2 regions of the Pseudoalteromonas sp. G5_S1_14_S5 genome follow, and region 2 is predicted to be linked to the other one. Evidence: riboswitches for the same ligand, from Rfam matches in the RefSeq annotation. Region 2 holds a riboswitch; the other holds the start of a gene.
What was found. A riboswitch is a leader RNA that binds a small molecule or an ion and turns the genes downstream of it on or off. The one in region 2 is predicted to bind lysine.

Region 1 (5,379 bases), on a different contig from region 2:
AATTGGAGAACAGTGATCACCAAATACCGCGCCCGCTAGAACCGCACTTAGCATAGGAAGAATCAGTGCGATATCAGATGCTGCAGCCATATCACCCGCGATAGGTAGCATGATACCGAACGTCCCCCATGAAGTACCGGTAGAGAAAGCCATGATGCCTGCAAGTAAGAACAGGATAACTGGTAGCCAGTGGTAATCAATGCTGCCTGCTACTAGAGAAGACAAGTACGTACCTGTTTTCATGTCACCGATTACAGAACCGATAGTCCATGCGAACACAAGGATTAGGATAGCGCCAAACATAGAGCTTGCACCGATCCACATCGTTCTTGCGATGTCTGCCATAGATAGCTTCTGCTTAAATACAGTCGCTAGCGCAACAAGAAGACCGATGATGCCACCGTAGACAAGAGACTTACCAACATCTGTATTTTCGAATGCACCAAGTAGGTTAAACGCTTGACCATCAGCAGCTAATGCTTGACCGCCTGTGTAAAGCATCGCTGCTACCGTCGCTACGATCAATGAAACGATCGGCATGATTAGGTCAGAAACAGAACCGTTCTCGCTCTCTTCGATATCTAGTTCTTCGTTTAAATCGTGAGCTTGTTGGCTGTCGTTGCCACCTTCAAAGCCACGACCTTGAGACGCTTCGATCTCGTGATCACGCATCTTACCAACATCTAGACCGAACCACGCCACTGCGAACACCATAAGAAGTGCAAATACCGCATAGAAGTTCATTGGAATTAGACGAACATAAGCGCCTAGAGCTGAATATTCAGTCACACCGTGTGTTACTAGGATGCCACCGATAATAGTAATTATGTAAGCACCCCAACTAGAAGCTGGCATGATCACACACATAGGAGCTGCTGTAGAATCAAGAATATAAGCTAGCTTAGCGCGAGATACGTAGAAACGGTCTGTTACAGGACGAGAGATTGCACCTACCGCCAAGCTGTTGAAGTAATCATCCACAAAGATAAATACGCCTAAGAAAGCTGCAAGCAGTTTAGAGCCACGTTTGCTTTTAACGCGAGACTGAGCCCATTCAGCGAATGCGCGAGTACCACCAGATAGTGTTAATAGCGCCGTTGTCATTCCCAGGATAATTAGGAAAGCAATGATGCTCATGTTCCAAGTGTTGATACCGCCATCTTCAATGAAAACACCAGATGCTTTAGTAAATACGTAGCTGGCGGCATTACCCACTGAGTAATCAGCAAGTAAGATAGCACCCATAACAATACCGATACCCAGAGAAACCAATACACGGCGGGTAACGATAGCAAGGCTCAAAGCCACAAGTGGCGGAAGCAAAGATAAAGGAGATGTTGCAAAATCTATTAAATTCATGATCTTCAAAAACCAGTTTTTTATTTGGCTAGAGATCTACTGCAGACAAACTTGATACAGATAACCAAGTTCATGTTGAACTAAGCGAAAGGGAAGTGAACACTTCACCCAACCCTACAGTAGCGCTCCATAGTTTAAAATTAAGACTATGGCAGTGTTGTACCTATTGAGCACAACCCCAGCAAATTGCTTAGATATACAATTTACTTCGGCAATTACACCTTTCACCTTCGTTCATTGGCATCACCCCAACGAAAACTACTTTTTATAATTGCACCTCTACGTGCGACAACATTATTAACCACTCAAACAATAGTTTAACAAATGATTAACCAAAAAGTCGCATCAGGTATCAGCAATTGTACCCATCAAGAGCAACAATGCAACATATCACTCCAAGAAAAGTAGCTTTTTATTTATGAACTAATGAACCAAAGAATAGTCAACATAGTGGAATTACTCCACCAGTCACATATCAGATATTAAGATACCCTTAATATCTATTGTAAATGCAATAGAAAGGAGCATGGGAATTTTCAACTATTCATCTCACTTTTATATTTAAATATGTAATAAAAGAAATACTGTTTGTTTTATTCCCAAGCTCTGTTTATTATTAGGGGGATTATTTAGTTTACCTTGATGGAAAATATCATGTCTGAATTAACAAAAACTCTATTAAATATCCGTAGCCTTCGCGCATTCTCACGTGAATTAACTCTTGAGCAACTAGAGGAAGCGCTAGACAAGTTAACTATTGTTGTACAAGAGCGTCAGGAGTCTGAAGCTGAAGAACGTGCGGCTAAAGCAGCACAAGAAGCTAAACTTTCTGCTATTGCTGAGCAAATCGCAAAAGACGGAATTGATGTTGCTGATCTTATTGCTGCGCTTTCTGGCGAAGCAAAGTCTAAATCAACAAAAGCTAAACGCGCTCCACGCCCAGCTAAATACAAATATGTAGATGCAAACGGCGACGAGAAAACTTGGACAGGCCAAGGTCGTACACCTTCAGCTATCCAAGAACAACTAGATGCTGGTAAATCTCTAGAAGACTTCGCTATCTAAGCGTTTAGTTTGCTTAGTCAGCAATCCAATTACCGACTAAGCAATAGAATTAATATTTAAGTCGACTAAAATATTATTTACGGCTTCAATATATCAAGAAACAAAAAAGGCTCCTTTCGGAGCCTTTTTTATATCTTGTTACTAATTAATGTTTTTTATAAACATTGCTGCGTATTTGATTAACTTGTGCGCAGCGGATGAACAAAATTTCTTATCTTTCCCAGTACGCTTCTTCTAGGCTATCTTCTCTTTCAGGAAGACCGCGAGATAAACGTGGAGAGTGCTGAACCAATACTTCGTAGCTCGCACGGTTCGAATATTTACAAACTTGTGAGAAAGAAGAATACGTCAAGAATGAATGCTGGTGCTTACTTGAGTTTGGCACGTTTTCTTTGTGGTACTTATTCGCTGCCATATCATGTAATAAAGCAGATAAAGCCGCATCACCTGCACCATTGGTATTTTTGATTTTCTCAGGACCGCCCATATAAGGCGCAATATGTGAATAAACTTTAGTAGGGTTTTCACATAAATCTTTATGAGCCGGACGGCTAAATTCATAACGGTTAAATTCAGCAATTGAACCTGGAAGTAAAGGCAGTGATGTTTCACGTTTCGCTGCATCTTCCGTGTAACCCGCCATAAATAGACCAACAGGGCCTGCAGTACATAGTACTAGGTCTACCCAATCTAGCGCCTTATCAGAAGCAGCGAGTGGATCGATTTCGCCAGTTAGGGCTTCGGCTTCGTCTTCATTCATTGCAACAACCGTTACATGTTGCTCTAAGAAATCTTTCCAGAATTCAGGATCGTCTTGAATAACGAATTTAGTACCCAGTGTTAAAACAACAGGCACATCGTATTTCTTCGCGTATTCGATCGCTTTCATTGTTGCTTCAGGCATCGGGTCACCTGGCTTACAACGAACTAAGTAAGCAGTTAATACCAAAGCAGAAGCACTTTTGAAAATCTTTTCAGGAATACTGTCTGGTTTTAGTTGGTTCATTTGTCCTTCGCTAATTGCGAAAGTACGCTCACCGTCTTCAGTAATTAATGCAAAGCAGCGACCAATTGCGCCATCTACCCCTTGTAAATGGTTCAAGTCCATTCTGCTTGATGTATTACATAAATAGCGGTAACCATAGCTACCAATTTTAATATCTTGGCTCATTACACCGAGTAGCGTTGAACGATCATCGGCTAGTACTGAGTAATTGTGCAATGTATTACCGATAGTACCACCAGCATATTCATTGGTAATTAGGCACTGTTCTTTTAGTTCTTGATATAAAGACTCAGCCGCTTCATCACCGATAACCAGTGAGTGTCCCTTACTTAAACCGTACTTATCAATAAGTTCAGAACTCACTTTGGCTTCAATATCAACCAAAGTTTGGTCAATACCGATAATATGAGTGCGTGACATTCTTTTACTGCTTTGAGCTTGGCTCACTAATGGGTCACGTGCGTGAACCGGAAAATAGTGCTTTGATTTACGTTGTCCAGGGAATTTCATAGGGCTAGTCTAAGTCAAGGGGAAATAGGTGGCGGATTCTACCGCGCTATATTTAACGCGGCAATCATTCAAACTATAGCAAACGTTTGCTGAGTTATTTTTTTATTCACCTTCCATAAAGCTTAAATCAGGTAGCATCTCTAAATGCTCGGCATAACGCTTTTGATTAAACTCTGAGCCATTTTTCATAACGTCAAATACTTCAACCGCAAGTGCACATGCCATTGCTGCAATTGCGTCTTCACGCGGTGTACCTGTCATCATAAGGCGCATTAAAGTCTCTTTTACTTTAATTGGCTGACCATCTTCTAGCTGATTTTCAATAATTTCAATCAACTGCTCTTCTTGCATAAATTCATTTTGTTCAGACATTTTTTATCTCAAGTCTTGGATTTCGAGCGACTATGCCACATATACTTCTGACATCCTAGCGACTCACCTCGCTCTCATGCGATTACTAACAGAGTCAGCGCACTATTTGTGCAAATGAAACTGTGATTCCGGTCTCGGATCTGTCACGGCGTTTCTCTTTCTGTTAGAATCTGCGACCAAGTAATAGTAACGGTGTTTAGACATGTCAGATATCAGCTCTGGAAACAGCGAAAAGAAAGTAATTGTCGGTATGTCCGGCGGTGTAGATTCGTCAGTATCGGCGTATCTTCTTCAGCAACAAGGCTATCAGGTAGAAGGCCTTTTCATGAAAAACTGGGAAGAAGACGATAACGAAGAATACTGCACGGCAGCTGAAGATCTTGCTGATGCTCAGGCGGTATGTGACAAACTAGGCATCCACCTTCACACTATCAACTTTGCTGCAGAATACTGGGACAATGTATTCGAATACTTCCTTGCGGAATACAAAGCAGGTCGTACGCCTAACCCAGATATTCTTTGTAACAAAGAAATTAAATTCAAAGCATTCTTAGAGTTTGCCGATGAAGTACTAGACGCAGACTATATTGCGATGGGTCACTACGTTCGTCGTACTTTCCCAACTCAAGAAGAGTTAGATGCTGGCGTAAAACCAGAGATGCTACGTGGTCTAGACAGCAACAAAGATCAAAGCTACTTCCTTTACACGCTAAGCTCAGACCAAGTCGCGCGCAGCCTATTCCCAGTTGGTGAATTAGAGAAACCAGAAGTGCGACGCATTGCTGAAGAGCAAGACTTAATCACAGCGAAGAAGAAAGACTCTACAGGTATCTGCTTTATCGGTGAGCGTAAGTTCACAGAATTCCTTGGCAAATACCTACCAGCGCAACCAGGTGACATCGAAACACCAGAAGGTAAAGTGATTGGTAAACACAATGGCTTGATGTACCACACGCTGGGTCAACGTAAAGGCCTTCACATTGGTGGAACCAAAGGTGGTGGTGGTAATGAAGAACCATGGTTTGTTGGTGAAAAAGACCTTAAGCGTAATGTGCTGGTTGCCGTAC
Region 2 (5,379 bases):
TATTTCCAAACAGAGACTTTTCACAGGTTCAGTACAAGAAAGTATCTCAAGCAGAAAACAACGTCTCATCGGCAGAGTAATTAGGCACTAGCGAGGTATGACTTTCGCATCTCACCTTTAGAGTAAATACAAAAAAGCGCACGATCCTCGTGCGCTTTTCTTTAAAACTAATCTGATTTGACTATTCAAGTGCGTCTTGCAGCGCCTTAAGACACAGTGCGACATTCTCTTTACGAGCACCGTAGCCCATCAAGCCAATACGCCATGCCTTCCCAGCCAAAGAACCAAGGCCAGCACCAATCTCAAGGTTATACTCTTCTAAAAGCTGCGATCTGACTTTCGCTTCATCGATTCCTTCGGGGAAGTAAAGAGCATTAAGTTGTGGTAAACGGCTCTCCTCCTCAACAACAAATTTCAGTCCTAATGCTTCCACGCCCTCTTTCAACTCTTGATGCATAGCGTGATGGCGAGACCAAGCATTATCTAAGCCTTCATTTTTCAATAGCACGAGAGACTCATGCAGCGCGTAAAGACTATTGACTGGTGCAGTATGGTGATAACTACGCTTACCTTCTCCGCTCCAGTAACCTAATACTAGGCTCTGATCCAAGAACCAACTTTGTACCGGTGACTGACGCGCTTTCATTTTATCAACGGCACGCTGAGAGAAAGTCACTGGTGATAAACCAGGAACACAAGACAAGCACTTCTGACTGCCAGAATAAACCGCATCGAGCTGCCATTCGTCCACTAACAGTGGTACACCACCCAGTGAGGTCACAGCATCAACAATCGTCAATGCATCGAACTGTCGGGCAACCGCAGAGATAGCTTGAGCATCCGATAGCGCACCAGTAGAGGTCTCAGCATGCACAAACGCAACCGCGACAGCATCTGGGTTTTCTGATAATGCTTGCTGTACCTTTTCGACAGATACAGGCTTACCCCATTCGTCATCAACAAGAATTGCTTCGCCACCGCAGCGCACCACGTTTTCTCGCATACGTTCACCAAACACGCCATTGCGACAGACGATGACCTTTTCACCGGGCTCAATCAAGTTAACAAAACAAGTTTCCATACCAGCACTGCCTGGTGCTGATACAGCAATCGTAAACTCATTCTCTGTCTGAAAGGCATACTTAAGAAGCTGTTTAACCTCATCCATCATTGCAATAAAAAGTGGATCGAGGTGACCAATAGTTGGTCGACTCAATGCTTGAAGCACTTGAGGTGAGATATCAGAAGGCCCTGGCCCCATTAACGTTCGATGTGGTGGATAAAAGCTATCGATAGTAGAAGTATTTTTTAAGTTAGACATGTAAATCCCTTACGTTAATGGTGTTGATATGCCACCCTAAAGCAAATCGAACATGTCGGCAATTAGCCTTAGGTCTTGAGGTCAAACCACTGTCACATAATTGTTAAAATTATTTTTAAAGTATTTTTAAATTATCTCAAGTTACCAATTGACATTGTGAGCGCAAACACGTTCAATGAAATGGCTATCTAGCAGAAGAGGAGCACTGCCCAGGCAGGTGTTTTGTGGAACCGCATTTCCAATACAAAGCATTTATGGGGAGCAGTGCCGAGATAATAAAAGGATGCAGGACCTTTATTATCGGTTGAGCGGGCTGAATCCCGGCAACTGTCACCATTTCTATATGGTGAAGAGCTTCTGAGGTTACTATTCACATAATTCCTCTCTTTTTGCTCTAAAACTCTCTTCGAAAAACATTGGACGTTGGATTACCCAACCGTAATTTTAGTTTAGGAAGTCGTGGGAGATATATCGTGAGTGCATCTAATGTAGCTGGTTCTTTTAATGTCGCTAAGTTTGGTGGTACAAGTGTTGCCAACTTTGAAGCAATGAGCCGTTGTGCTGCCATTATTGAAAACAACTCAAATACCAAGTTAGTCGTAAGTTCTGCGTGTTCAGGTGTAACCAATTTACTTGTCGAATTGGCAAACGGTGTTCAAGACAAAACTCGCCGTCAGGCAGTGATGACCCAGTTGACGGACACCCACAATGCCATTCTTGATCAACTTACTGACCCAATCAGCATCGAAAAAGAGGTTCACTCCATTCTTGATGACATTGCGAATGCTGCTGAGGCCGCATCACTTCAGACAAGCACTAAACTAACCGATCACTTAGTTGCGTGCGGTGAGCTAATGTCAACATACCTTCTTACTCAGATCCTTCGCGAACGTGGTGCCCCAGCAGTTCGTTTCGATATCAGAGAAGTCATGCGTACCAATGATGACTTCGGAAAAGCGGAACCTCAGCTTGAAGATATTTCAGTATTAGCAAAAGAGAAACTGATTCCACTGTGTCAACAACAAGTTGTAGTCACACAGGGTTTTATTGGTGCGGACAATGATGGCAATACAACAACCTTAGGCCGTGGTGGTAGTGATTACTCAGCAGCGCTTATTGCAGAGTCCGTACAAGCGATTGGCTTAGAAATTTGGACAGACGTTCCAGGTATCTACACCACAGACCCTCGCATAGCACCTCAAGCATCTCCAATCCCAGAAATCAGCTTCAGTGAAGCCTCTGAGATGGCAAACTTTGGTGCGAAGATCCTTCACCCATCCACGCTCGTACCTGCATTACGTCACCAAATTCCGGTATTTGTCGGCTCTTCAAAAGCACCAGAATTAGGTGGAACTTGGATTCGTCAGCAGGTGGAAAGCTCTCCACTATTCAGAGCCCTTACTCTTCGCTGCAACCAGACCATGGTTACATTGCGCAGTGCAAATATGTTTCATGCTTACGGCTTTCTTGCAAAAGTATTCGAGATCCTTGCTAAACATAAGATCTCCGTCGATCTGATCACTACCTCGGAGATCAGTGTGTCACTCACCCTAGATCAAACGGATACATCAGGTGGTGCACCTGAGTTACCAGAAGCAGCACGCCTTGAACTAGAAGAGCTTTGCTCAGTCGATGTTGAACACGATCTTTGTTTAGTGGCATTGATTGGTAATAACATGAGCGACAGCAAAGGCTATGCTAAGCAAGTATTCAGTACTCTGGAAGATTTCAACCTGCGTATGATTTGTTACGGCGCAAGCCCTCATAACTTATGTTTCCTACTCAATAAATCCGTATCTAAACAGGCGATTCAAAAGCTGCATCAAGAGCTATTCGAATAAGGCGATTGTGAATTAATAAGAGTTAAGCACTCAAAATATAGGTACAAAAAGGGTTGCGATTAAGCAACCCTTTCTCTTTCTAGTTTTACGAATAACTCGCTAATTTAATCACTAGTTAATATTTGGCCCTAGCCACTTTTCAGCTTCCAACATATCCCACCCCTTACGGTCAGCATAGCTGTCTACTTGGTCCTGTTGAATCTGAGCAATCGCAAAGTATCGAGAATCCGGGTGAGAGAAGTACATCCCAGACACTGAAGCACCTGGCCACATCGCGTAGCTAGACGTCAGTGACATATCGATGGTTTTCTCAACATCCATTAACTCCCACAAACTGCCCTTCTCTGTGTGCTCTGGGCAAGCTGGATATCCAGGAGCAGGACGAATACCTTGGTATTTCTCTCTAATCAAATCATCGTTAGATAAATTTTCATCTGGGGCGTAACCCCAAATGTCCTTTCTTACCTCTTGGTGCAGGTACTCAGCAAACGCTTCTGCTAGTCGGTCAGCCACAGCCTGAATCATGATGGCATTGTAGTCGTCACCATTAGCCTTATATTCATCCGCTAACTCTCGCTCACCAATACCACCTGTCACGGCAAAACCACCAATCCAGTCCGCTTTACCACTTTCTTTTGGAGCAATGTAGTCTGACAAACAGTAGTTAAAACCATTAGGCTTCTCAGTCTGTTGGCGAAGGTTATGCAGAACTTTTAGAACTTCGGTACGAGACTCGTCGGTATACACCTCAATGTCATCACCAACACTGTTGGCAGGGAACATCGCACACATGCCCCGGGCTTCGAGTAGCTTCTCTTTCTCTACACGATCAAGTAACTCGTTCGCATCTTTGAATAAACGTTTTGCCTCTTCGCCCACTTCTTCATGGTCAAGAATAGCTGGGTACTTACCGACTAATGACCATGTCATGAAAAATGGTGTCCAGTCGATGTAGTGACGCAGTGTTGCCACATCAAAATCATTGAATACATGCACACCCGGTCTGGCTGGTACTGGCGGAGTATATGCATCCCAATCAATCGCCACTTTATTTGCGCGAGCTTGCTCTAGAGTCACAGGCTTAGTACGAGGCTTCTTACGGTTATGCTGATCACGAACGCGCTCATAGTCTAAGTCCAACTTCTCAACGAAGGCAGGTTTTAGCTCTTCAGAAAGTAGTGAGGTACAGACGCCAACTGCACGAGAAGCGTTATTAACGTAGACCACAGGTTCTGAGTAATTCTGCTCAATTTTAACAGCAGTATGCGCCTTAGATGTCGTAGCGCCACCAATCAATAATGGTAGCTTAAAGCCTTGTCGTTCCATTTCTTTGGCAACATGCACCATTTCATCAAGAGATGGAGTAATCAGACCCGAAAGGCCAATAATATCGACATTTTCTTCTTTCGCGACTTTGAGAATCTTTTCACATGAAACCATTACACCTAAGTCGATGATGTCATAGTTATTGCACTGAAGAACAACGCCAACAATATTCTTACCAATATCATGAACATCGCCCTTAACTGTCGCGAGAAGGATCTTACCGTTACTCGCGCCAACTTGTTTGGATGCGTTGATGAACGGCTCTAAATGGGCTACTGCTTGCTTCATTACACGAGCTGATTTAACAACTTGAGGGAGGAACATCTTACCTGCACCAAATAAGTCGCCAACCACGTTCATACCGTCCATTAACGGGCCTTCAATCACCTCAATTGGACGAGCTGAATTAACACGCGCTTCTTCAGTATCTTCAACGATGAAGTCAGTAATACCTTTGACCAAAGAATGCTCTAAGCGCTTTTCTACAGGCCAAGTACGCCACTCTAGCGCTGATTTATCTTCCACTTTACCAACAGCTCGTTCTAGGTACTCGGTTGCCATATCGAGCAAGCGCTCCGTCGAATCATCACGGCGGTTTAGTACAACATCCTCAACAGCATCACGCAGATCTTCTGGCACGTTATCGTAAATTTCCAGCTGACCAGCGTTTACGATGCCCATATCCATACCATTTTTAAAACAGTGATATAGGAATACAGCGTGGATTGCCTCACGAACGTAGTTGTTACCTCGGAATGAGAATGACACGTTCGATACACCACCTGAGATCATCGCATGAGGTAGGTCACGCTTGATATCCTCTATCGCACCAATAAAATCAACTGCATAGTTGTTGTGCTCTTCAATACCCGTCGCAACCGCGAAGATGTT

Region 1: linked by a shared signal. The riboswitch ahead of ACTRWI_RS19935 (Na+/H+ antiporter NhaC family protein) and the one ahead of lysC (lysine-sensitive aspartokinase 3) in region 2 are both predicted to bind lysine.

What each region holds. Positions count from the first base shown of each region.
Region 1 is NZ_JBQKUM010000093.1:7,875-13,253, forward strand. Features, by position in the region: gene ACTRWI_RS19935 (Na+/H+ antiporter NhaC family protein) at 1-1,359, opposite strand, end outside; lysine riboswitch at 1,472-1,649, opposite strand; gene ACTRWI_RS19940 (H-NS family histone-like protein) at 2,014-2,424, shown strand; gene ACTRWI_RS19945 (inosine/guanosine kinase) at 2,636-3,940, opposite strand; gene ACTRWI_RS19950 (hypothetical protein) at 4,043-4,312, opposite strand; gene mnmA (tRNA 2-thiouridine(34) synthase MnmA) at 4,515-5,379, shown strand, end outside.
Region 2 is NZ_JBQKUM010000019.1:58,884-64,262, forward strand. Features, by position in the region: gene ACTRWI_RS08050 (PglL family O-oligosaccharyltransferase) at 1-80, shown strand, start outside; gene ACTRWI_RS08055 (pyridoxal-phosphate-dependent aminotransferase family protein) at 182-1,321, opposite strand; lysine riboswitch at 1,509-1,686, shown strand; gene lysC (lysine-sensitive aspartokinase 3) at 1,795-3,162, shown strand; gene metH (methionine synthase) at 3,274-5,379, opposite strand, start outside.